Regions from separate parts of the Paenibacillus sp. 481 genome, predicted to be linked through region 1. Evidence: riboswitches for the same ligand, from Rfam matches in the RefSeq annotation. Region 1 holds a riboswitch; each other region holds the start of a gene.
What was found. Region 1 has a riboswitch for cobalamin ahead of KIK04_RS18495 (S-layer homology domain-containing protein). Riboswitches for the same ligand answer to the same signal wherever they lie in the genome.
Positions count from the first base shown of each region.

Region 2: another riboswitch for cobalamin. It lies ahead of metE (5-methyltetrahydropteroyltriglutamate--homocysteine S-methyltransferase); the one in region 1 lies ahead of KIK04_RS18495 (S-layer homology domain-containing protein).
Region 3: another riboswitch for cobalamin. It lies ahead of KIK04_RS17815 (1-propanol dehydrogenase PduQ); the one in region 1 lies ahead of KIK04_RS18495 (S-layer homology domain-containing protein).

Region 1 covers NZ_CP075175.1:4,184,196-4,194,599, forward strand. The annotation lists gene KIK04_RS18480 (sensor histidine kinase) at 1-683, opposite strand, end outside; gene KIK04_RS18485 (response regulator transcription factor) at 698-1,393, opposite strand; gene KIK04_RS18490 (ECF transporter S component) at 1,608-2,144, opposite strand; gene KIK04_RS18495 (S-layer homology domain-containing protein) at 2,160-4,580, opposite strand; adenosylcobalamin (AdoCbl) riboswitch at 4,670-4,812, opposite strand; gene KIK04_RS18500 (VOC family protein) at 4,977-5,414, opposite strand; gene KIK04_RS18505 (GyrI-like domain-containing protein) at 5,643-6,122, shown strand; gene KIK04_RS18510 (NAD(P)/FAD-dependent oxidoreductase) at 6,668-7,705, shown strand; gene KIK04_RS18515 (ABC transporter substrate-binding protein) at 7,840-9,516, opposite strand; gene KIK04_RS18520 (ABC transporter substrate-binding protein) at 9,682-10,404, opposite strand, start outside.
Region 2 covers NZ_CP075175.1:341,531-351,934, forward strand. The annotation lists gene KIK04_RS01350 (Nif11-like leader peptide family natural product precursor) at 1-188, opposite strand, end outside; gene glsA (glutaminase A) at 297-1,235, opposite strand; gene metE (5-methyltetrahydropteroyltriglutamate--homocysteine S-methyltransferase) at 1,650-3,974, opposite strand; gene KIK04_RS01365 (hypothetical protein) at 4,119-4,271, opposite strand; cobalamin riboswitch at 4,229-4,420, opposite strand; gene KIK04_RS01370 (HesB/YadR/YfhF family protein) at 4,656-4,937, opposite strand; gene KIK04_RS01375 (heavy metal translocating P-type ATPase) at 5,102-7,516, opposite strand; gene KIK04_RS01380 (cation transporter) at 7,724-7,924, opposite strand; gene KIK04_RS01385 (metal-sensitive transcriptional regulator) at 8,025-8,363, opposite strand; gene KIK04_RS01390 (thioesterase II family protein) at 8,519-9,253, opposite strand; gene KIK04_RS01395 (BsuPI-related putative proteinase inhibitor) at 9,470-10,404, opposite strand, start outside.
Region 3 covers NZ_CP075175.1:4,029,761-4,040,164, forward strand. The annotation lists gene KIK04_RS17785 (UbiD family decarboxylase) at 1-1,014, shown strand, start outside; gene KIK04_RS17790 (DUF559 domain-containing protein) at 1,542-2,216, opposite strand; gene KIK04_RS17795 (MFS transporter) at 2,417-3,778, opposite strand; gene KIK04_RS17800 (substrate-binding domain-containing protein) at 4,028-4,972, shown strand; gene KIK04_RS17805 (HAMP domain-containing sensor histidine kinase) at 4,969-6,393, shown strand; gene KIK04_RS17810 (response regulator transcription factor) at 6,404-7,060, shown strand; adenosylcobalamin (AdoCbl) riboswitch at 7,139-7,290, shown strand; gene KIK04_RS17815 (1-propanol dehydrogenase PduQ) at 7,718-8,860, shown strand; gene eutS (ethanolamine utilization microcompartment protein EutS) at 9,065-9,421, shown strand; gene KIK04_RS17825 (EutP/PduV family microcompartment system protein) at 9,436-9,867, shown strand; gene KIK04_RS17830 (ANTAR domain-containing response regulator) at 9,941-10,404, shown strand, end outside.

The sequences.
Region 1 (10,404 bases):
AGAAGCTGATCGAGCATGAAACTAAGCCATTTTCGATCCGTATTGACGGTCAGCTGTGGATCGATATTCAGTTCAGGATACACGTAATTGCGAATAAAAAAGCGCTTATTTTCATGGACGACCTTATCGACACTCTCGAACAACGCCACCTTCTCCACATAAAAATCTTGTTCAAACGTTTCAAGGCGAGAGATGTATAAAGCCATTTCGAGTCCTTTACGAAGTCGATCGGTTTCCTCAGCGATACTGTCAAACGCAGGGTCTACACTGTCTTGGGTCATTAGTTCAATGACGGACAGCGGTGTTTTCATTTGATGGACCCATTGGTTCATGAATGCAATATGTTCCTGTTGTTTATGCTCCCACGTTGTTAGCTCTTGTTTATAGTGGGAGTACTGTGTTTCTAACAGCTTCGTGAGTGCCACTGATAAAGGTGCTAGTTCTTTACTGTGGATGGTATCGTTCAACGAAACAGGCGGGCTTGATAGCCTTGAGTAGAACGATTTATGACTGATATAGCGAAATGCTAAATAAGCGCAGAGCAGAAAAACACCTAAAAATACCGAGTACAGCGCTGTACGAAGGTCGTTATAGCCGTCAAACCAGTAGACCAACAGCACGACAAACAACTGCACGATTGAAAAAAGGATAAGCGGAACATGTTCTCGCAAAAATAAGCGCATGGCGGTGTACTCCTTTATTTACTCCATGTGATGTGCAGGCGGTACCCGACCCCGCGTATCGTTTCCATGGCATCCTCAATGCCTAGATCAGATAGCTTTTTACGGAGGCGCGTCATATTTACACTGAGCGTGTTGTCATCGACATACGCATGATCATCCCACAGCTTGTCTAAAATTTTGTCGCGGCTCACAACGCGAGGATAGCTTGTCATGAACACTTCTAACAAGACGGCTTCCTTCTTCGTGAGCAGGACCGATTTGTCGTGCAGCAACGCTTCTAGGCGTTCAGGATATAGGACAAGGCCGGTTTGTTCGATTTTACGTTCATCGGCCTGCGCTGCATATGCGCCATAGGCGCGGCGCAGGTGACTACGAATCTTGGCCAGTACCAATTCGTAGTGGAACGGCTTGGTCATGTAATCATCGGCGCCATATTCGAGCGCCATCACTTGATCCATCTCTCCATCACGTGCCGAAATAAAAATAATCGGACAAGTGGATATGGTACGAATTTGGCGGCACCAATAGTAGCCGTCAAAGCTCGGCAAATGAATATCCATGACGACCAAATGTGGTTGTATGGATTGAAATTGGTCAAGGACATGTTCAAAGTCCGTTACGATAATGGCCTCGAATCCATACTTGCGAATGTGCTGCTGGAGCATTTCAGCAAGTTTAGGATCGTCCTCTACGATCATGATTGTCTCCATCATCTTTATGAAACCCTCCGATTCATTTCGTTACATCAATAACATAATGGGATGCTAAATCTGTAATTAATCTAGCAAATTTATAAAGTGAAGTCTAATTATAATTGAAAAATGCAAAAGCAAATGCAAAAATCCCCTCCAAGTGCAGCCACTTGAAGGGGATTATACTATCTGACCTGAAATGGTCGATGTGCTTTACTTGGTGATCACTTGATCACTGCACTTTGTGGACAGCTTTCAATAAAATGGGAGCGAGCATTCCCATAAAGGCTGCATTACCTGCAGCATGATACGTGTCAAACAGTAAACCAAACTTATAGTACGTCCAAAAATGAACAGGTCCTAACGCCCAGGCCGGCGTCGAAACGATAAATCCGTATAAATAGCCTGTTAATGCAGCGAATCCAACAAGGGCAACTAACGGTATTTTCTTATAGTAGGGCTGTAGGAAGCTAGCCAAAATGGCAACTGAACCCCATGCACATACTTGCCACATCGTCCAAGGCCCGTGCCCGAGTACCATGTTCGAGCCAATTGCTGTCGCAATGGCGACACCAAGGCCGTACCTCATGCCTAAAGTTATCGCTGCAATCATAATAATGGCAGTGGAGGGCTGTACATTCGGAATGTGAAATTGATTGGTCAATATTCGGCCACCAATACTTAAAGCCGATAAGCAAATAGCGATAGTCATGTTTCTTATCATTGGAGAAGCAGCTATGCGTTGTAGCTGGTTATGAACGGCTTGCATGGGCATTAACCTCCTTTATTTGTTCGTTACGTATGTATCGTGTAATTTTACGGCTAGAACAGCAGCCATTTCTCGGGATACCTTTTGCGACGGATTGAATTTACCGCTGCTATCTGTCATGAGTCCATTTTCGTGTACAGCTGCAATGTAGAGCGCAGCAGGGTGCTGCTTCGATACATCTTTCAAGCTCACCGTTTTCTTAGCTGTTAGCTTAAAGCCTTTGCCAAGAATAATTGCAGCTTGCTCACGCGTTATGGCTTCATTTGGTTTGAAGCTGTTATCTGCGAACCCGCTAATCATGCCAATTTCCTTAGCCTTGACGATATACGGATAATACCAATCTTTTGTCTTTACATCTTTGTATTCTGTCTTGCTCGTTACGTTCACATCTCCATACAAGAGCTTAACGACAATTTTAAGGAACTCAGCTCTCGTTATTTCTTTTTTGGGCTGGAATGTTACTGTTCCGTCTTTGTTTTTTGTTCCTTCGAGGATGCCAAGCTGTTTTGCGCGAGCAACAGCTTCTTTCGCCCAAGGAGATATTTGATTCCGATCGCTATATTTAGAAAGATGCTCAGTAACAGTAACGGCAGCAGAGTTAGCGTCTGTGTTTTTTCCGTTTCCTTGATCGGTAGTTGATTTGCTGCCTGAAGCGGGTTTACCGTCTTTGTTGCTGTTATTGCTGTTATTGGTTCCAGATTTGTTGCCTGTCTCTCCAGTGCTAGGTACTGAGGGATTGCCGGAATTAGAATTTCCAGCGGACCCACCCCCCGGGGGAACGCCGCCACCTGTATTCGTGGGGGGAGTTCCAGTGTATTTCCATACAATGCTGTCGCCATTGTTTAGTTTGTAAGCACCTGCTGATTCATTTGGCTCGGTACCATTAACAGAATATTTCCAGCCACTAAGGGCTCCGTTTGCTCGTTCACACAAGTCCATCGCACAAGACACATATAAGCTTTCGCCTGATCCTTTATGCTTGATGTTGCTAGCGCCTACCAGTCCGACAAGCGCGTCGAACGCGGTCATATCTGCGCGGTACGTTTGTTGATTGCTAATCGGCAAGCCTGACTTAGGTACTTCAGTCATGACGGATACCGAAATAGATGGAGTGACAGTACCACCGCCACCGCCGCCAGTGCCACCACCGCCACCATTGCCTGGTGGATTCGTTACGGGATCAACTCCAGTGTAGGTCCATTTTACCGTGTCGCCTGCTTTAAGCTTGTATTCGTCAGCTCCTACGGTAGGTTCTTGATCGTTGACCCAATACATCCATCCGCTCGTTTTGCCATAGGCACCAGATTCAAGGCCTTTTATGCCCGCTATGTATTTCATCGTGCCGTACATTTTGTATTTGATCTGATCGGCTCCTACAAGCTTCGTGAGTGCTGTATCAACCGTATCGCCTTCCTGCAGCGTAACTTTGCCTGACTGCGGGAAACCTGTCCATTGCTTCTCTGATGTGACATTTATCGAGACATCGAACGCCTTCGGATCTGGTTTTTGTGGTGGTGTCGTGTTGTATCTAGATTTTAAATCATAGAAAATACTATTGTGTTTACCATTTGAAAATTTTTGATAAGAAAGGTACGCCAGCATGACATCTTTGGTCGCCATTCTGTCGCCGGTTGCACGTGCTTTTTTATATTTGTAAAGTCCGTTGGTCGTGAGGTATGAATACAGATTGTCCAATGCATTTTTGCCATCTTGCTTGTATGCATCTGCTGTTGGATTTTTTCCAACTGCGGAAAGACCAATCACAAGCATAGCTGCGCTATTGCTGTTGTCTAACGGTTTGTCTTTAAAAAATTTATCCGCATGATAGACAGCATCTGACACGCTCGGTTGCTGTATGTAGGGGGCCAATCCAGCCATAATAATGCCGGTCATATCCGCATTTGGTGTTGAACCAAAGAATGACCATCCACCTGCTGGAAGCTTGAGCTCCAGTAGCTTTTTAATCAAAAAATCTCGTGTGACAGGCGCGCCTGCTGGAACCTCATATGGTCCAGAGTCGAGGGCTAATAACATGTAAACGACGTCATTGGAAAGACTTAATTCATTCGTGTCAAAGTTAACTGCTTTGTCCAGCAGGTTAATACCTTCAATATTCGTAATATCGACACCTGCTGCTGTAAGGCCGATAATCGCTTTCGCAATGTCAGTTCCCTTTGTGTAATTGCCTTTTTCAGCGATGACGGCTGCTTTTGCTTGCTCGATATAAGTGCTAGGGATGGTATTGCCTAGAACATTGTCCGCTACCGCTGACCAATCATCATATTGGGCGGCTGAATAGGCCTTAACGACTCGTTGAACCTCAGTATTCAGGTTGAAACTAGGTGCAGCAGCAGCTGCTTGATGAAGTGGAGCTGCACTTATAGCGACTGTCAAGAACAATGATGCAGCCATAAGCAGGGATAAGATTTTCTTCATGCTGTCTCTCTTCCTCTCCATGATAAAAATAAAATAGCTTCCGACACAAAGGCAGGAGCTACGGTTATTATCATATGAGGAATATGATGAATAACCCGACCTTTGCCTCGAAAGTTCAGGTTAAATGATCAATGGGAGAAACCGACCTGACTAAGGCTTACGCCTATCACAGTGGCGGGACCGTGCTGGATTCACACCAGCTTCCGTCTCTCACATTGTATTTAACTTTTAGCATTATATAACAGGGAATGAACCCCTGTATATAAGATTTTATACAAGGCATGAGGGTGAGCGTTAATACCATTTAAGTGTCTCACTATATATAGAGACAAAAAAAGATGCAGCGACTTTTCTAGAAATAGAAAAGTTACTACATCTTGTTCAGTGCGGAATCCGTTATTTCGTACCGCACTCTTCGTCTTCAGGATCTAAGTTAAATTGCCACACGATCCCGAATTTATCCGTTAAGCTGCCGTAGCCTTTGCTCCAGAACGTTTCCTGAAGATCCATGGCTACTGTGCCGCCTTCTTTCAATTGATCAAATGCGGATTGTAGCTCGTCCATATTGTGGCTGTTGAGGGTAAGGCTCACATTGTTTCCGACTACAAACGGCATATTAGGAAATACATCGGAGAACATCACTTTCCGTCCGCTAATATGAATGAATGTATGCATAATGAGGTTCTTTGCTTCTTCAGGAAGTGTAAAGTCTGGGCTTGGAGGTGAATCACCAAAGGTCATAAACTGCGGTTGCTCCGCTCCGAATACTTGCGCGTAAAATTCGACTGCTTCACGACAGTTCCCCTTAAAATTAAGATAAACGTTTAAAGCCATTGATAAACACTCCTTTGAATATCAAATTTCAATGGATAACCATTGATAACTGTTCGTATTATTACCCTTAGCAGGAATAAATAAACTTTTTTCAAAAATGATGTCCATTAAAAAAAGGATTATTTATCACAGCGGAGAATACGAATATATGTTCTATTTTATCAGGTGAACATAAGGTTTACAAGTAGTTAGCGAGCAGTAATCAACAAATTTTGAGGAGGTATTTAAATGGAGCCAGTCGTGTTGTCCGTTCCGCAGTTTACAGTCATTGGTATAACCGCCCACGCTAATTTAAAGCAGCTTGATGAAGATCGCACTATTGAAGACGCATTCAACAATTTGCAAAGTCGGGTAAATGAAATTCGTCATCGTGCAGGGGAGCCATTTTACTTGATTCAAATTTACCCGTGTAAGGAGAACTTCGACCCGAATCTCGATGCATTCACTTCCATTATTGGGGTGAAGGTTGCAGAGGTCGATCACATTCCTTCCGGAATGATCAGCCATTTGGTGCCTGAAAGCAAGGTTGTGAAGTATACACATGTTGGATTAGAGTCGGAGTTATCTAAGTCCTATTCCTACTTGTATGGCACTTGGATGCAGGAGAATGGACAGCGGCCTGCTGATTTTGATTTTGAAATCTGGGATCATCGCTATAAACCGAGTGAGACAGACAATGAAATTGATTTGCATATTGCATTAGCTTGAGTGAACGTACAGCTTTATGAGTTTCGTTTAGCTGCATAGTAGCTGAGTACCTCGGACAGACCGATTTCGCTGCTTGTGTAATGTACCTGATCTTCAGGACTGGACACTACGGCTTTAATCTGTAACACCGTTCCATGTGGTAAGAGTTTGTTTATTTCTTCTTTAACGGCCGCGAACGGGACCATCTCGTCAGCCTCAGCATGCTACAAACGCACAGGCTGGCGAATTTGGTCAAGCTCAAATCCCCAAGGTTTAATCTGCAAGCGGCTTTCCTTTTCCTACGTTATGCCATTGCACTCATTTTTTAAAGATTCCTCCCACCAGACACCAGCTTCGCGTTTAATAGTTGTGATCGAGACGTAGGATCAATACGTGAGGTCGTTATGAGACAGCTCCTTCATATAGTAAGTAGGAACTAATCCCTAAAAAGTGATGGTTTGTCCATTGCCAGTGAACGATTACTACGGTACAATAACGAATAAAGATATAATTGATAATAATAATCAATATCATCTAAGGTAGTGAGCATACTGGGGGAATTAATGGTGACTGAATCATTGGAGCTGTACGACGTAACGATTATAGGTGGAGGCCCTGCAGGGATGTATGGTGCTTTTTATAGCGGGATGCGCGATTTGAAGACGAAAGTCATTGAAGCAAAAGAAGAGCTGGGCGGCCGTATGCTCATTTATCCTGAAAAAATGATTTGGGACGTAGGCGGCTTCGCACCGATTATATGCGAGCAGCTTATTAAACAGCTCGACCAGCAGGCGAGAGTATTCGACCCGACACTTGTGTTCGGACAGCAGATTAGAGGGCTTGAACGGCAAGAGGATGGTACATACGTGCTTGTGGCTGAATCGGGAGAAAGACATTGGACACGTACAGTCATTCTTGCGCTTGGCCGCGGTATTCTTAAGATGGCCAAGCTGGACTTTGAAGGCGCTGAGCGCTACGAGGTGACGAATTTGCACTATACGGTGCAAGAGCTGGAGCCGTTTCGCGGTCAACGAGTACTCATATCCGGTGGTGGCAACTCGGCGGTAGACTGGGCGAATGAGCTGGAGCCGATTGCTGCGAGCGTAACGGTTGTGCATCGCCGTCCTCAGTTCGGCGGACACGAGAAGAACATTATACGCATGAAGGAGTCTTCCGTCGATGTGCGGACGCCGTATGGATTAACACAGCTGCATAGTGAAGATGGGAAGACGATCAGCAAAGTAACGATCAGTAACGTTGATACGGAGGAAATCGAGCAGCTTGAAGTTGACGCGGTTATCGTCAACCACGGCTTGAAAGCTGATTTTACAGGAATTAATCAGTGGGGACTTAACATGGATGAGTGGTGTGCGTTCGTAGACAACAAGTTGGCAACGAACTTGCCAGGCATTTTTGCTGCAGGCGATTATGCGCATTATGACAGCAAGGTTAATTTGATTGCTGGGGCATTCTCTGATGCGGTCCTAGCCGTTAACAGCGCGAAATTGTATATGGACCCTGAAGCGCCTAAAGTAGCGTACGTGTCTTCACATAATGACCGATTCAAAGAGAAAAATCGTGCGCTTGGCGTCGTTGATGAATAGGAAAAGTAAGCCTTAACACGTGTGAATCGTTGTAGCGGTTACGTATAGATCGTCATAAAGCTCGTCATAAATAACAAAACCAGTCTGTCATGCGCAAGCGACGCGATAGACTGGTTTTGTTAAGTTTGCCTCTGTCATGAGGTAACTTCGGTTAGGGGGCTTCTGCATAGAAGCTGCGGTAACGTATCAAGCAGCTTGGCTCTCGTTAAGGCATCGCCGTAGTTCCAAGCTTTCTCAACCGAATAAGCTCGACCATTCATAACGGCAGGGAGGCTGCGCCAAAGGCTACTATTCATCAAGGCGCTTGCTGCCTGTTCTGCCTCTGTATTCGTAGGCCTCAGCATGAAGATGTGGTCTCCAGCATAATCCGGCAATTCCGCCTCAGTAATTTCTGCGTAAGGTTCATCCGAATCCAATAGGTGTTGAATGTGATAGGCAGGCTGAAAGCCTAAAGGGTGATAAAGCGTCGTACTTAGCCCGATCGCTCCCATCACGAACAAGCGTGATCCACGATCGTAAATAAATACAGACGCCGACTCACTTGGCTTCATCATAGATTGAAGTTGCCGCCACATGCTGTTCGCTTTTTCGTGATACGTATGTAGCCATCGCTCTGCCTCCTGCTGTCTGCCAAACATGTGACCAAGCGTATGGAGACGGTGTTCAAGCGACGCAAACGAATTAAAGGTGACGGTTGGTGCGATAGCCGACAGCTTGGCAACTTGCTTCTTGTCAGGACTAGCTGAAATAATTAAATCGGGATTCAGTGCCTTCGTCTTCTCGACATTAATTGGAAAGCCGACATCTTGCACATGATGAACCTGATCCACGAAAAAGGCCGCTTCCATCATGGCCAATCCACCTCCGATCGGTTCGACACCAAGCGCGAGTAGGTCACCGAACGTTTCGCTATAGCAAATGATACGTTTGGCTTGACATGGAATTTCAAGTTGATGGCCAATCCAATCGGTGATGTGCATGGTCCGCCGCGTCGAGAGCGCATACTGCCGTGGCGTAGTACCCGTTGTTTGGCGAAACCGGCGGTTAAAGTAATACTCGTCCGCAAAGCCAACACGCTGGGCAATGTCCCGCAGCGGATCGAATGAATGCTGCAACCACTCTTTGGAGCGGTTGATACGTACTTCCGTTAAGTAGTCGAGCGGCTTCTTGCCTGTTAACTCTTGAAAGATTGAGCTATATTGCCAGCGCGGAACATTCGCTAATGCCGCAAGCTGTTGAACGGTAATTTGTTGCATATAGTGTTTCTCAACATAATGGATCGTGTTCACGACCGCCTGCGTGCTGTTGAGTGGTCGCTCGAAATGCAAATTTTGCTCCAACAAAAAGCCCATCATTTCTTGAAAGCGTAGTTGCTGATAGTACGATTCGAGCTCATGATCTCGCCCGATTGGTTGGTCGGTAACTAAAGATTGTGCATAACCGATTAGACGGGAAGCGGGGTATGCCCTCAACTCATGACGATCGGGCAGCAGGCATTCACGATGTGTCGAATGTTCCAGCTTTCCTACTCGGATGGCTGTAAATCGGATGTGATAGTATTGGAGAACGTCATTCGTAACGATAAGGAATCTAGTTTCTGGTGGAAGCAAATAGCCTCTGTGAGGGGATAAATGGTGAATCGTATCATTTATGTACAGTGTGCCTGCTCCGTGTTCAACAATAAGAATCGTATGTAATTTAGCTATTATCGGTTCGGATTTCGTTCCGCCTCGTATCTTCACGGTTTCAATACTTTCCAAATGAAACAGCAGGTTGCGAAGCGGAAGGGGAGACAGGGTACGGTTACTCATCTGCTGTGAGCCTCCTCTAGTTCGTTAGCGAGTTGAATATATATGAGAACTATTATCATTTACGTTATTGTATAAAAAATAAACAAGCTTTTCAATGGCTGTCGACGAGCGACTGTCCATTGAAAAGCTTTGAGGCTTGTTCATATGCATGTTTTTAGCGTGGAATTATTTTTTTAGTAGCAATTTTGGCAATTCATCTAACAACCATTGTCTCGATAGAGCATCGCTATCTGCTTTGTCGATTTCGACCGTATAGACGTGGCCTTGCTTCACGGCAGGGAGGTTCGTCCAGATCGCACTCTTCATCATCTCTTCGGTTGACCGTTTCGATTCATCATCATGCGGGGTTAAAATGAAAATCCGGTCGCCCGCAAATTCGTGCAACAGCTCAATTGAGATTTGTTCAAAGCCTTTGTTCGAGTCCAGCACATCTTGAATCTTAGCCGTAGGTTTAAAGCCATCTGGATCGTATAACATTTGTGGCAGGCCGGCACGTGCCATAACGAACAACCGATCACCAGGATAGTAGGTCAAGACTGAAGCTGTTTCTCCGGGTTTAATTCCCGCCTCATGAAGCTGTTTCCACATCTCTTTCGTCTTCATGTTAAATGCAGTGATCCATTGTTCCGCTTCTTGCTTCTTCCCGAGTATATCGCCGAGCAGCTTGATCCGATTTTCTAACGGTTCGAACGTATCGAATACGATGGTGGGGGCAATTTTAGAAAGTTGTTCGTATTCTTTCTCATCCGTACTCGCCGTAATGATTAGATCCGGTTTAAGTTCTAGCGTTTTTTCCAAATTAATAGGAAACCCGATATCTTGAATCTGTGACATTTGGTGCTCATACATAGAGCCCTTAGTGAACATGTGTGCAGTGCCTACAACATT
Region 2 (10,404 bases), 1.9 Mb from region 1:
TGCATAAGCTGCTGGCTCATGGCAGCCGAAGCCATAAACGGAGCAGCATGTACAGCTGGATACATTTCAGGCCGCTCATTGTATGATGGCTCAAAATAGCGTCTATTAATCGGCTTTAACGGCACCACAGGTCCGATAGGTTGAATCGCACCGACCCGCTGCGCCTTTCCGGGCACATATGGTCGCATCGTACTCCTCCTTCGTGTCATCCATCTTCTATTTTTATGTGGATAACTGCACAACGGTGACTGATAGAAGAATATGATTGAAATGGAATGATATATGCTATTACCCGCTTAGAACATACTCCAATCATATTGTTCAGATAAGCGAGCCAGCAAATGCACACCAGCAACGCTATTACCTTTATTGTTTAATGCCGGACCGACCACACCGATCCCCATTTGACCAGGAACGATAGCTAAAATACCACCCGACACCCCGCTTTTTGCAGGAATCCCAACTTGAATAGCAAATTCGCCAGAAGCATTGTACATCCCGCATGTAACCATAAATGATTTGACGATTTGCACAAAATGGCGTGGAATAACTTGCTCTCCCGTTTCCGTATCAAAGCCATTGTTGGCAAGCAATAGCCCCATTTGGGCCAAATTCGCACAGCTCACTTGAATCGCGCATTGACGGAAATACACTTCAAGTGTCTCCTCAACATCTTCTTCCAAGATTCCGTTATCGACCAAAAAATAAGCTAGGGAGCGATTCCGATTCGCCGTATCACGCTCTGAGCTGTACACGTCCTCATTCCAGCCAATGGAATTATCTTTCGCTAGCTTACGAATAAAATCAAGCATCCGCGCCGATTTCACCGCTGGTGTCTCACCTGCAATCAATGAAGCAATGACAATCGCCCCAGCATTAATGAATGGATTGAAAGGCTTACCTGGGTCTACGAGCTCCAATTTTAACATCGAATTAAAATCGTCTCCCGTCGGCTCCATCCCTACCTTCTCAAATACGCGCTCCTCACCACTGTCCATTAAGGCAAGTAGCAGCGAGAACACTTTAGAAATGCTTTGCATTGTGAAGCCAATTCCACAATCACCAATCGTAATTCGTTCACCTTTTATATCAAAAATAGAAATACCTAACGCATCCTTAGGTGAGTTTGCCAATCCCGGTATATATGTTGCCACTTCGCCCTCTTCAGCTATAACGCGGCTTTGTTCGACCAACTGCGGCAGTTCTGCACGCAATTGTTGCCAGTTGGTTGCCATCTTCTGTTCACTCCGTTCTTCCTAAACCGCTCAATTCATAACACACAAAAAAAGATAAGATATAAATTATATTTTATGCCTATATCGTCTGACAACCAACAAGTAAATTCGTACAATTATATAATTATGCAAAAAAAGTTCATAAACCCGCTTTATTTAGTAAGAATAGAGCCAAAAAATAAGCATCAATCTCAAAAACACCAAAGATTACATGTCTGAACAAATGTTCTCTCCCCATGGTTTTTCCAATTTGTGATTCCACCATTCATTCCGTAAAAAAGGAAAATCCCCTTACTCAATAGCTTAGAACGACGTCATCCAACGTTCATCCTTCAGCTGTTAAGTCAAGGGGATTCTCACTATAGTTAAATGTATCTATTTATTCATCTAAATAAGGGCAAATACAAGCTGTACTTACTCCGCAGCCACCGTGCTGCTCGCACCTAGCTTCGCGCGTACGTTGCGCGTTGCTTCCACCATGTTGCGCAACGCCGCAATCGTTTCCGGCTCGTGGCGTGTCTTCAGGCCGCAGTCAGGGTTAATCCAGAACAAGTCATGCGGCAGTACGGACAAGGCACGCTCCATAAGCTGCTGCATTTCTTCGACAGCTGGTACACGCGGGCTATGAATGTCATAAACACCGAGGCCAATGCCCAACTCATAGCTTTCACGTTCGAATACCGCCACGATGTCACCACCGCTGCGCGCTGTTTCCAGCGAGATCACGTCTGCATCCATATCCGTAATCGTCTGGATCATATCCGAGAAGTCACAGTAACACATATGCGTATGAATTTGCGTCTGCGCAGCCGCGCCGCCTGTGGACAAGCGGAACGCGCGTACAGCCCACTCTTTGTAATATACCGCATCTTCCGGCAATAAAGGCATTCCTTCCTTCACAGCTGGCTCATCCACTTGAATCATGCCAATTCCCGCTTGCTCCAACGCTTCAATTTCTTGACGAAGCGCATAAGCAAGTTGATACGTCGATTGCTCACGTGGAATATCATCACGTACGAACGACCAGTTTAAGATCGTAACCGGACCTGTCAACATGCCTTTAACAGGTTGCGATGTCAACGACTGTGCAAATGCCGTTTCGGCAACGGTCATCGCTTCTTTGAATGCTACGTCTCCGTACAATACCGGAGGCTTCACACAGCGTGAGCCGTAAGACTGTACCCAGCCATATTGAGTAAAGGCGAAGCCATCCAGCTTCTCACCAAAATATTCAACCATATCTGTCCGTTCAAACTCACCATGCACAAGAACATCAATACCGATTTCTTCTTGAATTTGAATCCAGCGCTTCATTTCATCCTGCAAAAACGTTTCGTACGTGTTCAAATCCCACTCGCCACGGCGGTAGCGCAGACGTGCACGACGAATTTCTGCTGTTTGCGGCATACTGCCGATCGTTGTCGTCGGCAACAGCGGCAATAGTGGCCAGCGCTCACGGTGCAGTTGCTTCCGCTCCGCAAAGTGCGCACGACGCGTGCCTTGCTCCTCATCAGCAAGCAGCTGTGCCAGCTCGCTTACAACTTGTGGACGTTGACGCAACGGCAGCGTGCGCCATGCATGTACCGCTTGCGCGCTTGCTTCAACTGCCGAAGTCGTAACGGCATCGGCTTGCGATTGATGACGCGCAAGCAGTGTAATTTCCGCCAGCTTCTCGTCAGCGAACGCGAGCGCTTGCTGTAATTCCGGCAGCAATGCTGCTTCACGCTGCGTCGTTAACGGCACGTGGAGCAAGCTGCACGATGGCTGCAAGATCCAACGCTCCTGCGGCACAATAGCGGCAACCGTTTCGAGCCAAGCCGATACAGCGGCTAAGTCCGTTTGCCAAATGTTGCGGCCATCAATGACGCCGAGTGCAAGGCGCTTGTCAGCTGGGAAACCGTGCTTACGCAGCGACACTTCGTTGCGCAACTTGCCATGTACAAAGTCTAGGCCCAACGTATCAACTGGCAACTGCACGAATGCTTCATAGTTCGAGACGCCTTCGAAATAAGTCTGAACCCACAAATGCAATTGCGGTACAGCTTGACGCAAAGCTTCATAGAATGACTGTACAGCAGCCCACTCTTCATTACTCATCGGCAGTACGAACGACGGCTCATCCAGTTGCACGACTGCGACACCTTCCGCAGCCAGCTCTTGCAACAATTGGCTGTATACGTCTTGGAATTGCGCCAGTACTTGAAGGCGCTCTGTCTTGGATACGCCTTTCATCGAGCGAACGTACGTGTACGGCCCAACGACGACAGGCTTTGTCTCAATGCCGAGCGCTGCTTTTACGCGACGGTACGCTTGCAGTGGACGGTTAGTCGTCAATTGCGGAGCGCGTCCTTCCCACTCCGGTACGATATAGTGATAGTTCGTATTGAACCATTTAGTCATTTCACAAGCGACCGCTTCTTGCGTGCCGCGAGCTAGAGCAAACATAAGATCAGGGGACACTTCGCCACCCGTATACTCAAAACGAGAAGGGATCAGGCCGAACATTGTCGTCGTATCCAACACATGATCATACCAAGCATATTCGTTTACTGGGATATAGTGTATGCCTTTATCCTGCATCGTGCGAACGCGCTCAATCTCGATGCGCTCTAGCTCAACCTGCAAAGCTTCAGCGGAACTTTTTCCAGCCCAATATTGCTCTAACGCCTTCTTCCACTCGCGGTCATAACCGATCCTCGGGTACCCAATTACGCTTGTTAATACATTCGTTGTTGTCAAAATACTTCTCCCCTTCCGCATTCTAAGGACGTTCATACGCCAGCTTAGCCACTATCCATTTGCCTTTTTTAGCTACAAAATATAAAAATGCACACAAAAAGGCACTTCTGTGCGAAATAGGTCCATACAGAAGTGCCGTAAACTTTACCTCATGATAAATGATTTCAACAAATAAGCCGTATACATGATCAGATCATGATTACGACGTCCTTTGCCGCGTTTACGAAACACTTCCCTATCTCCCGTAGGTTCACACAGTGTTGCCAGAACAGGCAGGTCTCCTGACTTCAGCTTCATCGGTAGCGGCTTCCCTTCCCAGTCTGATCGACCAGTGGTTGATAAGCACTACCTCATCTGTTACAGTGGCGGGACCGTGTCGGTATTTCACCGATCTTCCCTTTTAAGCTTTGAGACATGCTCAAAGCACCTGTTCCCTCTTATCCAGTTGTGTCCTTGGCGTTGTTTTCCAATTGATGATGATTATAAACGCAATCTCGAGTGGTGACAAGTTCTTTTTATCTCAAGCGATTACCATTCTTCTTCCCATCGATCTAAGTAATCCCTCTCCACCCGCGTAGCTGAGGAAATAAGACAACGAGAAAGAGCGACCCTGACTGACGTCAAGCTCGCTCACTCCTAAGTGCCAAATAAAGTTATCCAGCAACTATGCTGCTAATATCGTTAGGCGCCACGCACAAACACAATTTCGTTGTGCTGCCCATCCAATGTAAGCTCTTGATCCTCTAGAAACCACACATCATTTTGCTCCATAAAAAATGTGATTCCTTCCGCTTGCACCGTCACGGCCGGATGCCGTGGACTGTCTTTCATAATGCCGAAAGAATAAGGTCCGGCATCGCTAAATCCGCTATAGCGAACGAAGATGCGCACGGAGTCTCCTGGTGTAAAGTCCCAATCCGCAACAAAAATGCGGACCGCTTCAGATGTTACCCGTAGTTGCATCGTACGACCTCCTTATGATGAAAATAGACTGCTAATTAAGTCGTACTTCGATCATAACATGCCGATAGCACATTTAAAAGCAAGAACTTGTGTAGTGTTGATGCAATCGTTAACACTAGCAGTGACTAGCATAAATTAACAATATATGGGTCTAATTCATTTTATTACAGCTTCACGCGTTGCAATCGAAGCGCATTTAGCACAACGGACACAGAGCTAAAGGCCATTGCCGCCCCCGCCAACCATGGCGCGAGCAATCCAGCTGCGGCAATTGGAATGCCCAAGCTGTTATAAAAGAGCGCCCAGAACAAGTTCTGCTTAATGTTGCGCATCGTACGGCGGCTCATTTCCATCGCATCTGCGATACCGTTCAAGTCGCCACGCATGAGCGTCACCCCAGCCGTCTCCATGGCGACGTCCGTGCCCCCGCCGATAGCAAAACCTACATCTGCTGCTGCAAGCGCTGGTGCATCATTAATCCCGTCGCCGACCATAGCGACGACGCGCCCCTCAGACTGCAAGCGGCGTACATGCTCCGCTTTTTGTTCAGGCAGCACCTCTGCGTGCACCTGCTCAATTCCGACTTGAGACGCAATCGCTTGCGCCGTGCGAACATTATCGCCTGTCAACATGACGACGTTGATGCCTAACTTGTTCAAGCGTTCAATCGCTTTGCGCGATGTCTCTTTTACTTGGTCTGCGGCCGCAACGATGCCCGCAAATCGTCCGTCTACGGCAACGAGCATCGCTGTCTTGCCTGCTTGCTCCATGTTGCGCATCGTCTGTTCAGCATGTGAACTATCAACGCCATGACGTGCCAACCATGCACGTGTACCGATGACAACTTGACGGCCTTCTGCTTCCGCAATAATACCATGGCCAGGTTCAGCTCGGAATGAAGTCGCTTCGCCGTTAGCTTGAATTCCCTGCTCTTGCAAACCCTTTACAATCGATTTCGCCAAAGGATGCTCCGATTGGCGTTCCGCCTGCATAATCCAACGTTTTACGTCTACTTCATCATAATTGCTTTCCGGCGCAACGATTACGTCAGTCAATGAAGGTGCCCCTTCCGTCACCGTTCCCGTCTTATCCAATACGACGGTTTGGACACGATAAGCGCGCTCTAAATGCTCGCCTCCGCGGAACAAAATACCCGCTTCCGCTGCCCGTCCTGTACCTGCCATAATCGAGGTAGGCGTTGCAAGTCCTAGCGCACACGGACAAGCGATAACGAGTACGGCGATCGTGAACTTTAATGCCTGCCCGAAATTGCCCGGCTCCAGCAACAAATACCATACACCAAATGTCAGTAATGCAATACCGACAACGATGGGAACAAAAATGCCTGATATGCGGTCAGCTACGCGTTGAATCGGTGCCTTTGAACCTTGTGCCTCTTCTACGATGCGTACAATTTGTGCAAGCGCGGTGTGTGAACCGACCTGCGTTGCTTCCATCGTAAACGCACCATGCGCGTTTACGGTCGCGCCAAACACACGGTCACCAACTTGTTTCTCGACAGGTATACTTTCGCCTGTCAACATGGATTCATCGACAGTTGATGTACCCGTCAGCACGATACCATCAACCGGAATTTTCTCACCTGGTCGTACAAGGACATGGTCACCGACCACGACAGCTTCCATCGCTACTTCCAGCTCTACTCCATCGCGAATGACAGTCGCAGTCTTCGCTCTAAGTCCCATCAACGCACGGATAGCTTGCGATGAACGCCCTTTCGCTGCTGCCTCAAACCATTTTCCAAGCAAAATGAGTGTAATTAACACAGCACTCGTCTCAAAATACATTTCTGGGTGATGAAGGCGTCCCATCTGCCATTCCCAAGCTAAGTATACGCTGTACGAGTAAGCTGCTGTCGTTCCCAGTGCAACAAGCACATCCATATTGGCACTTCCGTTACGCAGCGCTTTCCATGCACCAACATAAAATCGTGCGCCGATGACGAATTGAACAGGTAATGCAACTAACATTTGAAACCATGGATTCATAAAAATTCCCGGAATCCAAATCCAAGATAAGAACGACATGTGACCAACCATGGACCACAGTAACGGTAATGAGAGTACAGCCGATACGATAAACGTATTCCGTAGCTTCTTCACCGAGCGAGTAACACTTGTTTCCTCACCTTCTGCTTGCTCACGCTTCACGAAACCTTTATAACCTAACTGTTCGATTTTATTTGTAATTTGGTCGGGTTTTAATCCCCGATACGTAATACGTGCAGTCTCAGTCGCTAAGTTAACCGTTGCCGTCTCGACCCCTTCGAGACGACCTAACCCTTTTTCAATTCGCGTCGCGCAAGCGGCACACGTCATCCCTTCCACTTGTAGCTCAACCGTTTGCACAGGCACTTGATATCCTAGGGCGTCTATTTTGCTTACGATATCCTCAACTGACGTTTGTTGATCATCAAATGTTACCGTCGCTTGCTCTGCCGCTAAATTAACCGTCGCTGTGGCTATACCATCTAATCGGTTAAGTCCTTTTTCGATGCGCGTCGCACAAGCGGCGCATGTCATGCCTTCAATAGGCAGCGTTCGTTGCTGCTCAGCCATTACGTTCAACCTCCTTCATATCTTCCATCAATATACCCCCACACCCTATATATAAGGCCAAAATAAATCTCCTTACACAAAATCAAGATGTAGAGTACATGTGAGTCAGCATCTTGTAGCAGTTGATGCTAGATAGGGGGATACCCTACCTATGTATTCATACCTACATCGTTGATCTGTGTTCGGAGTCTACATACAATCTAAAAACTAAGCGACATCGTAACCTTGATCTTCAATCGCTGTACGAATAGCTTGCTCATTTGTCGTCGCTGCATCATATTGAACCGTTACTTGCTTGCTAGCCAAGTCTACTTGAGCTTCGGCACCTACACCAGCGACTGCTTTCTCAACCGATGCCTTGCAATGTCCACACGTCATTCCTTCAACTTTCAATGTTACTGTTGTCATTTGAATTCCCCCATTATTAGCTTACCTGTCATGTATTTGAATACGTAATTGCCTGTCTCGCATGGCTACTGCATAGCTACTGCATTGCATTGCTCGATGCTTATTTAAGAAGTTTGTGTATCGTTGTTAGAAGTTCGTCTACAACTTCGTCATCTCCACTTTGAAGTCGCTCTACGACACAGCTCTTCATATGCCCTTCTAGCAGGAGCTTTCCGACTGAGTGCAGCGCAGATTGGATAGATGCCATTTGATTCAGAACATCGTCACAATACGTATCGCGCTCAATCATCGCCTTGACACCTCTAACCTGACCTTCGATTCGATTCAAACGTGTGATTAAGTTACGCTTCGTTTTATCCGAATGATGACTTTTGCGTTCATTTGGTTGTAGTTCACAGCCTGATTGACATCCTTCATCTTCTTGATGTTCCAAGCTCATATGTTGTGATCACCACCTTCTTCCATCATATTAGCATACCCCCCCACCCTATGTAAACACCTTTTTTAACTTCGACAAAAAAACGGCTTCTGCCCCCTGTTATGGTTGCAGATAGCCGTTTACATATTAAGGCACTCAATACGAAAAACAACAAATTACAGACTGACTTCGTACGGACGACCTTTAAAAGGTTCGCATTCAAGTAGTGCGGATATAACTGCTTGTTCCTCTTCATGGATAAAGAAATGTCCTCCAGCAAATTCACGAATTTGAGCAGGCTGCGTAAACCATGCGCTCCAACCGTCTGGACCGCCTTTCATATCTTCGTTACTTCCATGCCACACGTGCGCAGAAATCGGCAACTGAACCGCCGAACGTACTGGGCGGGAATCAAAATCGTCTAAGATCGTAAAATCAGCACGAAGTATCGGTAAAAACATCTGTTTAATCTCTTCTTGTTGCAGCACTTCGGCTTCCACCGCACCGTATTCTGCGACCTTTATAATAAATTGATCATCTGGCAAGTTGCAAATGGGGTCCTCGGCTTCTATATATTGCGGCGCAGGCCGACCAGACAAGATCACTGTATCTGGAACGCGGGTTCCCGCTGCAAATGCCGACACTAGCCATTCAAAAGCTAGCACAGCCCCCATACTATGGCCAAACAGCAGGCACGGAACTTCATCCTCCAGCCACGGTTTAATGATCCGATCAATATCAAGCACGGCTTCTTCTACCGAGCCGTATGGCGATTCGCCGAATCTTGTGCCTCGTGCGGCCAATTCAAGCGGCACTAACTCTACGTTTGCTGGCAAATGTCTTTTCCAGCGCATATACACGGATGCAGACGCACCCGCATAGGGTAGGCATAACCATCGTACTTTATTCATGTTCGAAACCTCTCTCTAATGCTTGATATGTCATCGAACGGTTGCTCTTACAAAAGTCCGTTTCGATCTGACGGTGAGCTAGACGATGATGTTGTTCCTTACGAAGTTGTAGGTGGGTCAATTCTGGGTGGGATTTCATTTCACATTCCATTATTTTCATCTTATTATAGGTGCTTTTGCATATGCCTGCAACCACATTGTTGGCACAATTATCGACTATGTCGAAATGGTTTTTTTCTGATAAAGTCCTTCAGATTTATCTACCAACGTAAATTCACCAGGTATAAACCAAAATTCAACGGTATATTTTTCGTTTGGCTTTAATTTGACTTTCTCCTTAAAGGTGCGCTGCTCTCCTGCAGCAAACCAGTTTTCAACGATAACCGCTGGGTAGGCTCTATCACTAAAATCTTCGACTACATGACCTGCCGCATCTTTGATTACCACTTTATACTGTATGGGATATCCAAATGACAGCTTGCATCCTAGCGAGGATTTATTTTGAACATTAAATGTAAACTCGGTTTCTCCTTTTATCGAATTGCTTGCTTGTATATCAATTGCAGTGTTGCTCATGATATGCTTCAGCTGCACGTAATTCACTAACTCGGACGCATCGTCACGTCTTATTGGTTGTTGATACGAATTCAACTTTTCAGGGATGAGCTGCCGCTCGATTGCTGCTGCAATATAAGGTGCCGCTTCCTTAGAAACACCCAGCTTCTGCATCGAATTCATGTCGATCGCTGTGGCTGTAAGCGGAGCTATGCCGATCCCTTTAAGCAAGGACACAAGCAGTTGCTCGACGGTAACCGATTTGTTCGGCAAAAACTGATTGTTCACATGACCTGTGATCCACTTTTTTGGCACGACAGCTTGAAGATAGCCCTGTTTACTGACCCAATGATCATTGGTATCGGTAAAAGCATGTTTCGGTTGTGTATTTCCCGCTAATGGCAATTGAAACATTCTTGTCAGCACGGCAGCCAATTCTGCTCTTGTTACATGTTCATTTGGTCGTTCACTGCTAAGAAGCGGCGGTGGCAACTCCTCCTGTCCCAATTGCGCTACCGATGCGTTGGCATAGGCCAACGGAGTATACATACTAACTAACATACATACTGCACTAAATAAGCACACACACTTCTGTT
Region 3 (10,404 bases), 150 kb from region 1:
GGTGATCATCTAGGCTATTATAGCCTGACGCACCCATTCCCTGTCATGCGCGTGCATAAAGTGTACGCCAGACAAAATGCGATTTTCCCGTTTACGGTCGTGGGCCGACCACCGCAAGAGGATACGTCCTTCGGCGCGTTGATCCACGAGTTAACAGGGGGAGCAATACGCCAAGAAATTCCGGGCGTAAAAGAGGTGCATGCCGTCGATGCAGCAGGGGTGCATCCATTGCTGTTTGCTATTGGTAGCGAACGCTATACGCCTTATCAAGAAGTGAAGCGCCCAGCAGAAATTCTTACGCTCGCCAACCGGATACTAGGAACGGGTCAGTTGAGCCTCGCTAAGTATTTATTTATCGCGGCTGAAGAGAAACAGCCGATAAGCACGCATCATGCAGAGGAATTTTTAGCTTATATATTGGAGCGAATCGATCTGCATCGCGACATTCATTTTCAGACGAATACAACGATCGATACCCTTGATTACTCCGGAACGGGCTTGAATACGGGGAGTAAGGTCGTCTTCGCGGCTGTAGGCGATAAGAAAAGAGACTTATGCACGGAGGTTCCTGTTCAGCTGCAAGAACTGCGAGGATTTGAACGAGCGGCATTCGTTATGCCAGGCATTGTGGCGATCCAAGGATCTGCATTCACGAACTACACGGAAGCAGCGCAGCAAATGAAAGAATTGAGTGAAGCGATTCGTGACAAGGGTGAGCTGACTTCATGTCCGATGATCATCGTATGTGATGATAGCGAGTTTATGGGGGCAACGATCGATAACTTCCTCTGGGCTACATTTACACGCAGCAACCCGTCCCATGATATGTACGGCGTGAATAGTTACTATGAGCATAAGCATTGGGGCTGCGATAATGTTATCATTGACGCTCGTACGAAGCCGCATCAAGCACCGCCATTGATACCTGATCCAAAGGTTGAGGAGAGCATTAAGCGCTTATTTGCACAAGGCGCTAGTTTAAGTGGCATTTCGATATCGTTAAAGCAAGTGTGAGTCTCCCTGAACTGCCCCGTGTCATGTAGACAGGGGCAATTCAGGGAGAGGTGTCTTATTAAATGTTAAGGGAACGTCCAAGTTTCATTCCTACAGGGGTGGAACTTGGACGTTTTTTGTCTGAAAGCTTGTTATGAAAGGCTCCGCCATTTCCTTGCTATCCAATTGGCGTTGCCATGCATTTTAACATGTGGAGTGAAATCATATTAATGTAAAAATGCAGCTATTGAGTACAAATTGATGATTACGAGAGAATGCCTGCTAATGTGCAGGTATTTCAGTCATCTAAAGGCTAGCTAAGGGTTTAACGAGCGAAAAGATGCACAATTGCACTTATTTTATCGTTCAAGTAATAAGTTGATGAGAAAAGATGCATAATTGCAGGCATTCGACCACACTGCACAACACGAGACTCCATAACATGACATGAAACAACTTTCCATTCTATCGTTCGAATGATTTAATCGACTCTATCTCCTTCCATGCCTTTTCCACATGATCTTACTAACAGCCTTAAAATACAACCTCTACAATTGACATAAACCCAGTGCCTTCGTTTGAAGTTCGTATCGAACGACATGTTTATTTTGCGCTCCAGTTATGGAGCATAAAAGTTCTTTCTTACAGAGAGTGTGAAGCGTACGAACAACAGTCCGATGGTTGATGCTTAGGTGATTCTCAACATCAATGGGGCGCAGGGGACGTGCGAGTAAATAAGCAAGACGAATGACTTCCCGTTCCATTACACTAGTCAAATGAGTGGGTGTCCCAATTGGCTGATATCGGCTAAGTACCATACGCAGCAACATTATGCATAGTTCAGGACGCTGTGCAACATCATCGTAGGCAAATGAAATCATTTGATACCCTATTGCTGTTAAAAATGTTTCTCGGTTCAGTTCATTGCAATATTTTAGTCTATCCATATCACGTACGTGTGTACCATAGCCCTTGACTTCAATAATGAGCTTTTCATGCGGTGTAAGGAAGACGAAATCGCAAAAATAGGAGCGACCTCTCCAGTCCATTACTTCAAATTCTGGATGCAATTGTTCGAAATGTCCTCGTAGCGGCCACCATATGTTGCGACAAAATAATTGCTCGGCCTCTCGATGTCCTCGCTCCAATCGACCTCTACGTTCTCCTGACCTGCTCTGAATATGAGTTTGGATAAATGCAGCGTGTGTTTCTTCGAAATTCATCCTCTATATCCCTCCAGAAAAATAAAAAAAACGTCCCGTTTCTATTCGCACAGGAATAGTTCGGGACGTTCTTCGTCTTTCCTTAGTATACTCGGAGATTAAGACTGATGCCATACTAAGTCGTTTTACATGCTATACCGCTAGGTACGTAGTAGTTGCTACTTAGCCCCAGATACGCAGTAGTTACAACTCAGCACACATTAGACGGTAGCTTCTTCAGCTTTCTTCTGAACTGCTTTAACACTTACATGCAACCAGTAACAGAAAATGATACAGAGAACTGCTGCTGCTAGGAGCAAGTAGAATCCGCTGTTCCAACCCCAAAGGTCAACAAAGAGTCCGAATAGCGTCGTACCGAGCGATGCACCTAAAAGGTAGCTCATGATTCCGCGCAAACCAACTGCGGAACCAACTGCAAATGGAGGTACAACTTCGAGCGTTTGCAACGAGCACAAGAATTGCGGTACATAAACCAAAGCACCGATAAGACCTGCAAATATCGTTACCATAATCAAGGAGTCACTTAGCCAGTAACCGATGATACCGAAGAAAATAATGAACATACATATAATTGCTGGTGGCATACGATAGCCTCTAAAGAATCTGTCCGTCATGTAGCCAACCAATAGTGTGGAAGGAATAGCCGCCCATTCGAAAATAAGGAACGCGAAACCCATTTCACCTTTAGAGAATCCTTTTACAGTTGACAAGTAAATCGGCAACCAACTGATAACACCAAAGCGGATCATGTACACGAATACGTCTGCAATGGATACTAACCATGCATTTTTATTTTTAAGTACATAGTTGTAGAGAATGTGCCAAGCCGTCATGTCAGATGGTGCTTTTTCATCTTTTTTCCCAAGTGCTGAATCAAGATTATCTTTGTACATTTCACTAATAGGTGGCAAACCTTCGTGCTCAGGCTTTTCTCTTGTCAAGAACAAGATGACAAGCACGAACACAACGGCGATAGCTGCAGGAATTTGATAGCTTGCCACTTTCCAATGCTCATCTCCACCTAGCATGAGCAAGCTGAAACTTACGATCGGACCTACGATACCGCCGCCGATGTTGTGAGAAATGTTCCATACGGCTGTAATGAAGCCACGTTCTTTACGCGGGTACCAGTTCGCGAGCGTAATAAACGAAGGACCGACACCCATACCTTGGAACAAACCGAGTAACACGACGAGTGCTGCAAACACCCAAAAGGCTGTACTGAAGCCTAACATAATATTAACCATCGCACAAAGTGCTAGACCTAAAGCCATATAACGCTTTGGACTTGCTTTGTCCGCGAGGCTACTCATAACACCTTTACTAATACCGTACGTGATAAGCAAGCAGCTGATGAGCAAACCGATCTCGGTATTGCTAAGCCCTAACTCTTGCTGTAATTGAGGTGTAGACAATTTAAAGTTATTCCGAACAATGTAGTATGCCATGTATCCGAAGAATACACCTAGCAAAGCTTGTAAGCGGAACTGTCTATACTTTTTCTCGATCTGATCCGCTGGGACCTTGGCAGAAGCCATCTTTGGTCTCAAAAATGAAATCACAGTTTTCAACCCCTTTTAATTATGTAGCGCTTTCATTTCGTTTTCTGTGCACGTGTTGATTGCCCCCCTTTATTATCAAGTTCATTAGACCTGCTAACTATCAGTGGAACTCTGATTTTTTTGTAGGAATTATCGCTTAATATGTAGGAATAATTCCTACAAAAACCCGCATGGAACATGCGATGCGGGCTTCCTAGATTGATATCCATTACAGACAGGACATATCATGCTATACTAGGTGATCGAATTATGATTTCGAATAACTGGGGTGGGATTTTGAATAGGCATGTCGTGATTATACTTGTGTGTGTAGTAGCTATGTTATTGTCAGGCTGTCAGAACGCTCGCTCGGAATACCAGATTGACTTTACCAAATCCGAGCCGGCTCCTGAGCCCTTTCAGGAGAGCAGGAATGATCCTATTCGTGTGACTTTTTCAAGTTTGCTAGCACCAGCCGATACGATTAAGCACTATAGGAAGATTGCCAATCATATTGGGGAGCAATTGCAAAGACCAGTCATTTTGATCCAACGGAAAAGTTATCGAGAAATGAGCATGCTCATCATTAATGGTGGTGCAGATATCGCTCTTCTCTCAGCAGGGGCCTATCTCACTTATCGAAATGTGGAAGAATTGGAACCTATCGCGGTTCAAGAACGGATGGGGGTTCCCTATTATCAGGGGTATTTGGTCGTCAATAACTCGCAAGAGGATATTGATCATATCCTTGATCTAAGAGGAAAGAGCATTGCTTTTACAGACCCGATCAGCTATTCAGGTTACTTATTTGTGAATCAGAAGCTGGCAGAGTTGAATGAGACGCCGGAACAATTTTTTGGTCGGTCCATGTATACGCACAATCATGAGCATTCGCTTAGAGCGATCATGGATAACGTCGTCGTTGCTGCCGCGGTGAACAATTCAGTATTCGAGCAAGCGTTACAGAAAGATCCGGAATTAGCCAAAAATTTAAAAGTAATCGCGAAATCCAAGCAGCTCAGTACAGGTCCTGTGGTCGTCAACCGCAATCTGTCGGAAGAAGAAAAGAAAAAAATAAAACATATTTTTTTAACGATGCATGAGCATGAGGCCATCCAAGCGGCGCTCAAAGGCATATCCATTGATCGATTTGTACCTGTAGATCCTTTATTATTTGACAGCGCTCACACGGTTACCGGAAGAGGCCGATCATGAGGTGGATGAATAAGTTTCAAATCAATCAAAAAATATTTGGGGCTATTATGGTCTCGCTGCTATTTCTCGCCTCTATTTTGGGCTACATTATTTGGGAGTCGCTAACGAATATGATGGCGGATGAACTTAAAAAACGAGGATTAAATATTGCGAATACGATTGCGGCATCATCTTCTGATTACATATTGACGGACGATTACTATGCGACATATTTTTTAATTTCACAGGCGCAGCAAGCAAATGAAGATGTCCGTTATATTTTGGTCATTAATAATAATCATGGTCTCGTTTCTCATACGTTTTCAGGTGATCTTCCTAAAGGGATTATGGATACCCATATGCTTTATAAACATGGTCAGCCCCATGTGGAAACGCTTGTCTCTAACGAAGGACTCATTCATGATGTGCTCTTTCCCATTGAAGATGGTGACATCGGATTTGTCCGTGTGGGGATGACGGAGAAGCAAGCGAAGGCCGACATCAAGAACAAAATTGGGAAGCTAATTATCGCTACCATACTCGTTTGTGTTGGGGCCGCAGGGATTGCCTACTGTGTAACTCGCATTATTACGAGGCCGATTAACAATCTTGTGCGAGTTGCGTCGGGGATATCGGCAGGGAAACTATCTTTGCGAGCTCATGTATCGAGCAATGATGAAATTGGTAGGCTGGCTCAGGCGTTTAACGAGATGGCTGATAACTTGATTAGCTCCAATAAAGAAGTCGAGGCATTGCTGAATGAATTGCAGGACAAAGATCGCGTACGAGACACTCTCATCTTAAAGCTCATTTCCGCACAAGAGGATGAGCGCAAACGAATATCGCGCGAGCTTCATGATGAGACAAGCCAAGCACTCACTTCGTTAATCGTGACGATGAGGGTCATGGCTAATGAAGCAAAAGATGCCGAGCAGCAAGAGCTGCTGACGACAAGCAGAGATATCGCTGCTGGCATCCTGCGGGAAATTAGAGACCTTGCGGTAGAATTACGGCCGCCCATTTTGGACGATATGGGCTTAATTGCGGCTATGCGAAAGTATGCCAATAAATTTGAAGAAAAGTATGCGATTGAAGTTCATCTTACGGTGCCCAATGACGATATAGTTATTGAAAGCCACACCGCTGTTGCCTTATATCGAATCCTGCAGGAGAGTTTGACGAATGTGGTGAAACATACGGCTGCAACTCGAATCGATGTCCGCATGGAAGCGTTACAACAGGCGATTAACGTCACGATTCGTGATAACGGACATGGAATCGAGCAGGAGGACTTCGAGCAGGCGCGCCGGCAAAATAGGATTGGCATTCATGGCATGAGGGAGCGATCGTTGCTGCTCGGCGGAACGTTCCTGCTAGAAAAATCGGATTGGGGCGGGACTGAACTGAAGGTGTCCATTCCACTAAAATGTGAGACAGAATGAGGGATACGAGATGGAGCAGGTAACAAGAGTCATGTTGGCTGACGATCATGCTTTGATTCGTTCAGGTCTTAAGTTGTTGTTGGGCAAGCGCCCTTCATACGAAGTTGTGGGCGAGGCGGCCGACGGAATTGAAGCGCTGCGACTGTACGAGGAGCTGCTGCCGGATATTTTAATTCTCGACATCAGCTTGCCTCGAATGGACGGTATTCAAGTGCTTAAAGAGATTAAAGCGCGACATGCTGATGCCAAAATAATCGTATTAACAATGCATGAAGATGAGGACTACATTAACGCCGTCATTCATGCAGGGGCGTCTGGTTACGTTCCAAAGGCTGCCGTCGATGAGGACTTGTACGCGGCCATCGATTCCGTGATCAAAGGATACGTATTTTTGCGTCCTCAGGAGACACACGTACTACTGTCCTCTATCAAAAAAAAGTCAATTCAAGAAGAGCATCATAGGCTCTACCATCTACTTAGCTCACGTGAAAAAGAAGTGTTGGATTATTTGTCCCGAGGTTATTCGCTCGTCGAAATCGGTCAGAAGCTAGTACTAAGCGTGAAAACGATAGATACGCATAAGAGTAGACTAATGGCCAAGCTAAACGTAACGAAGAAGAGTGAGCTCGTCGAATATGTTATCAAGCATAATCTACAAAATAAGTAACTACCTTTGTAATACTTTATATTGCCAACTCGATCGATTGTGCTATAATAATGTCGAATGGATGCCCATTCACGTCATACACAATAGAAAAAGTGATAGACAATGGAAGTTTGGTGCAAATCCAACGCGGTCCCGCCACTGTAATAGGCTGAGTATTCAGTCTTAAGTCAGGTCGATTGTCTAGTAACTTTGCCTGACCCGTCATTTCGAGGCGAAAGTGACTGGTTTACAAGTCTAGTGACGTATTCTGCCTCGCTAGGCTTTTTTTATGTGGCTAGAAGGCTGCCAACGCTGCTGTTGGCGATGCCAGGTGCTCGCCGCCGAACACATACAACGACGTATAGCTAGCAAGTGGGGAGTTCTTCAATGTCGAGGAACGATGTGCACAACGAGGTGCATCCCTTTTTTATATAACTCTTCTTCATGTACGATGCAGTGACATATAAGGTTGACGAGTGTCTCGATTGCGGTGTACAGTGGAGAAAGACAATTACAAATGCAATCATTGTGTACAATGGCGTACACATTATATAACAAGCAAAGAGGCTTTTAAGGGATTGAGTTCCTTTAAAAGCCTCTTTTTTGTTACCTAACTGCTTTGTTATCTAACTATTTAGCGAGCCATTCGTATTTCGTAACATTTTGGAGGTGCCTTACTTGAACAACATTTCAATCAAGACGAATATTTATTTAGGACAAGGTGCGTTGAATCGCCTGTCGGAGTGGAAAAAGAAACGAATTTTTGTCGTTACGGATCCTTTTATGCTTAAATCGGGGCTTATTAATATGTTGTTTGAACGGTTGGATGAGAGCAACGAGCAGTACATTTTCAGCAATATCATCCCTGATCCTCCTGTAGAAATCGTCACAGAGGGTGTGGAAGCGCTCGGTGCGTTTCAGGCGGATCTGATTATCGCCATTGGCGGAGGCTCTGCGATAGATGCGGCTAAAGCGATGAAGCTGTTTGCGCAAAAAATACTCAATCAACGAGACATTCCGTTCATCGCAATCCCGACAACGAGCGGAACAGGTTCTGAAGTGACTTCATTCTCTGTCATTAGCGATAAGCAAAAAAATATTAAATATCCGCTCGTGTCTGAGGATATGTTGCCGCAAGAAGCGATCTTGGACCCGGAATTAGTCAGAAGCGTGCCTGACTTTATAACCGCGGATACAGGGATGGACGTATTAACCCATGCCATTGAAGCGTACGTCTCTACTAAGGCGAACGATATTACCGATGCGATGGCAGAGAAGGCGATCAAGCTCGTATTTTCGTATTTGCCACGTGCTTATAAGGATGGTAATGATATGGAGGCACGGGAGAAAATTCACAATGCCTCCTGTCTCGCCGGTATAGCGTTCAATATGACATCGCTCGGCCTTAATCATGGTATTGCTCATGTCGCTGGAGCTAAATTCCACATTGCGCATGGACGCATGAACGCGATGCTGTTGCCGTACGTCATTGAATTTAATGCGGACTACAAGCCAGGCTACAGCAAAGAGGAGAGCAACGCGACGGCAGCAAAATATGCCGAAATATCCAAATTGCTCGGGCTGTCGGCTCCGAATGCGAAGAGCGGCGTTCGCAGTCTGGTACAGGCGATTAAACAACTTCAAAAACAGCTCAATATGCCGCAGACGCTGCGTGAGCAAGGTGTGGAGAAAGCTGCATTTCAAGAAAATCGTCAGCTGATTGCCGAGGGAGCGCTACAAGATGGCTGCACGGCTACGAATCCGCGTGTGCCTACCACAGCTGATGTCGTACAAATTTTGAACAAAATGTTTCAATCTTAAATTAAAGTTTAATTATGCGTGAAGTTCGTGCGCAATGCGGTTGACAACGTTTACAGTTTTCAAATATAGTGAAAGTAACACAACGGCGTGTTGCATACAAATACAAGCGATGAGGCTTCTTAAAAATTCCGTGGCGAACTTTTAAGGGGTCTTTATGTTTTTTTACAGCAAAATCGTGTTTCTTACAAGAAATGGGATGAGAGTATGGACAACCAACACAACGAAAAACAACGTGTTATTCAAGAATATGTACCTGGTAAACAGGTTACGCTGGCTCACATTATTGCGAACCCCAATGCGGATATTTATAAGAAGCTGGGGCTAGTAAGCGAAACGCGTGATGCCATCGGAATTATGACTATTACACCAAGTGAGGCCTCCATTATTGCAGCAGATATCGCGACGAAGGCGGCAGGGGTGCAGATCGGCTTTGTCGATCGGTTCAGCGGCTCGCTCGTCATTACGGGAGATGTATCATCCGTGGAATCTGCGGTAAGTGAAGTGCTGATTGGGTTGCAACATATTTTAGGCTTCTCAGCTGCGAAGATTACGAGAACGTAAGGAGAGAAGCCGCAATGAAGAAATTGATCGTGGCCGGAAGTACGGGCTCAGGCAAGACGACGCTGTGCCAATGGCTGCACGGCCAAGAAATTGCGTATAAGAAGACGCAAGCGATTGAAACACTCGATCAGGCGATCGATACGCCTGGGGAGTGCATCGAGAATCGATACTTGTACAAGATGCTGCTCGTCTCCAGCGTTGATGCAGACGTAATCGGACTTGTGCAAGATTGTACGAAGGAAGACAGCTATTTTCCGCCAGCCTTTGCGACCGTATTCGCCAAGCCGGTGATCGGCATCGTGACGAAAGTAGAGCTGGCACAGACGCTAGCACAGATCGCCGAAGCGCGAGCACATTTGCAAGCAGCGGGTGCGGAATATATTTTTGAAGTCTCGACGATAGAGAACGTTGGAGTAGAGGCGCTTCGCAACTATTTGGAGGCGTAGACGACGTATATGTTTCAGAAAGAAGCGTTCATTTAGAAGAGCAAATAACGGCAGACAATGAGGTGCATGACACATGAATGGAAAAATTGTAATAGTCGACGATGAACCTATTACAAGGATGGATATTCGTGAGATGCTTGAAGAGGCGGGCTACAATGTAGTAGGCGAAGCTTCAGATGGTTTTGAAGCCATCGAACTATGCAAAAAGCATCTGCCCGATCTAGTAATCATGGATGTTCAAATGCCCATCTTGGATGGGTTAAAGGCGGGCAAACGAATCATTTCAGAGCAGCTGGCAGGCGGGATCATTTTGTTGACCGCATTCAGCGACAAACAAACGATTGAGAAAGCATCCTCTGTCGGAGCACTTGCTTATCTAGTGAAGCCGCTTGATGAAAAGTCGTTTATTCCAATGGTAGAAGTGACGATGGCCAAAGGCAAAGAAATTCGTAAGCTTGAGCAAAATCTATCGAAGCTAACGCAGAAGATGGAAGAGCGCAAAGCCGTCGAGAAGGCCAAAGGAATTTTGATGAAAGA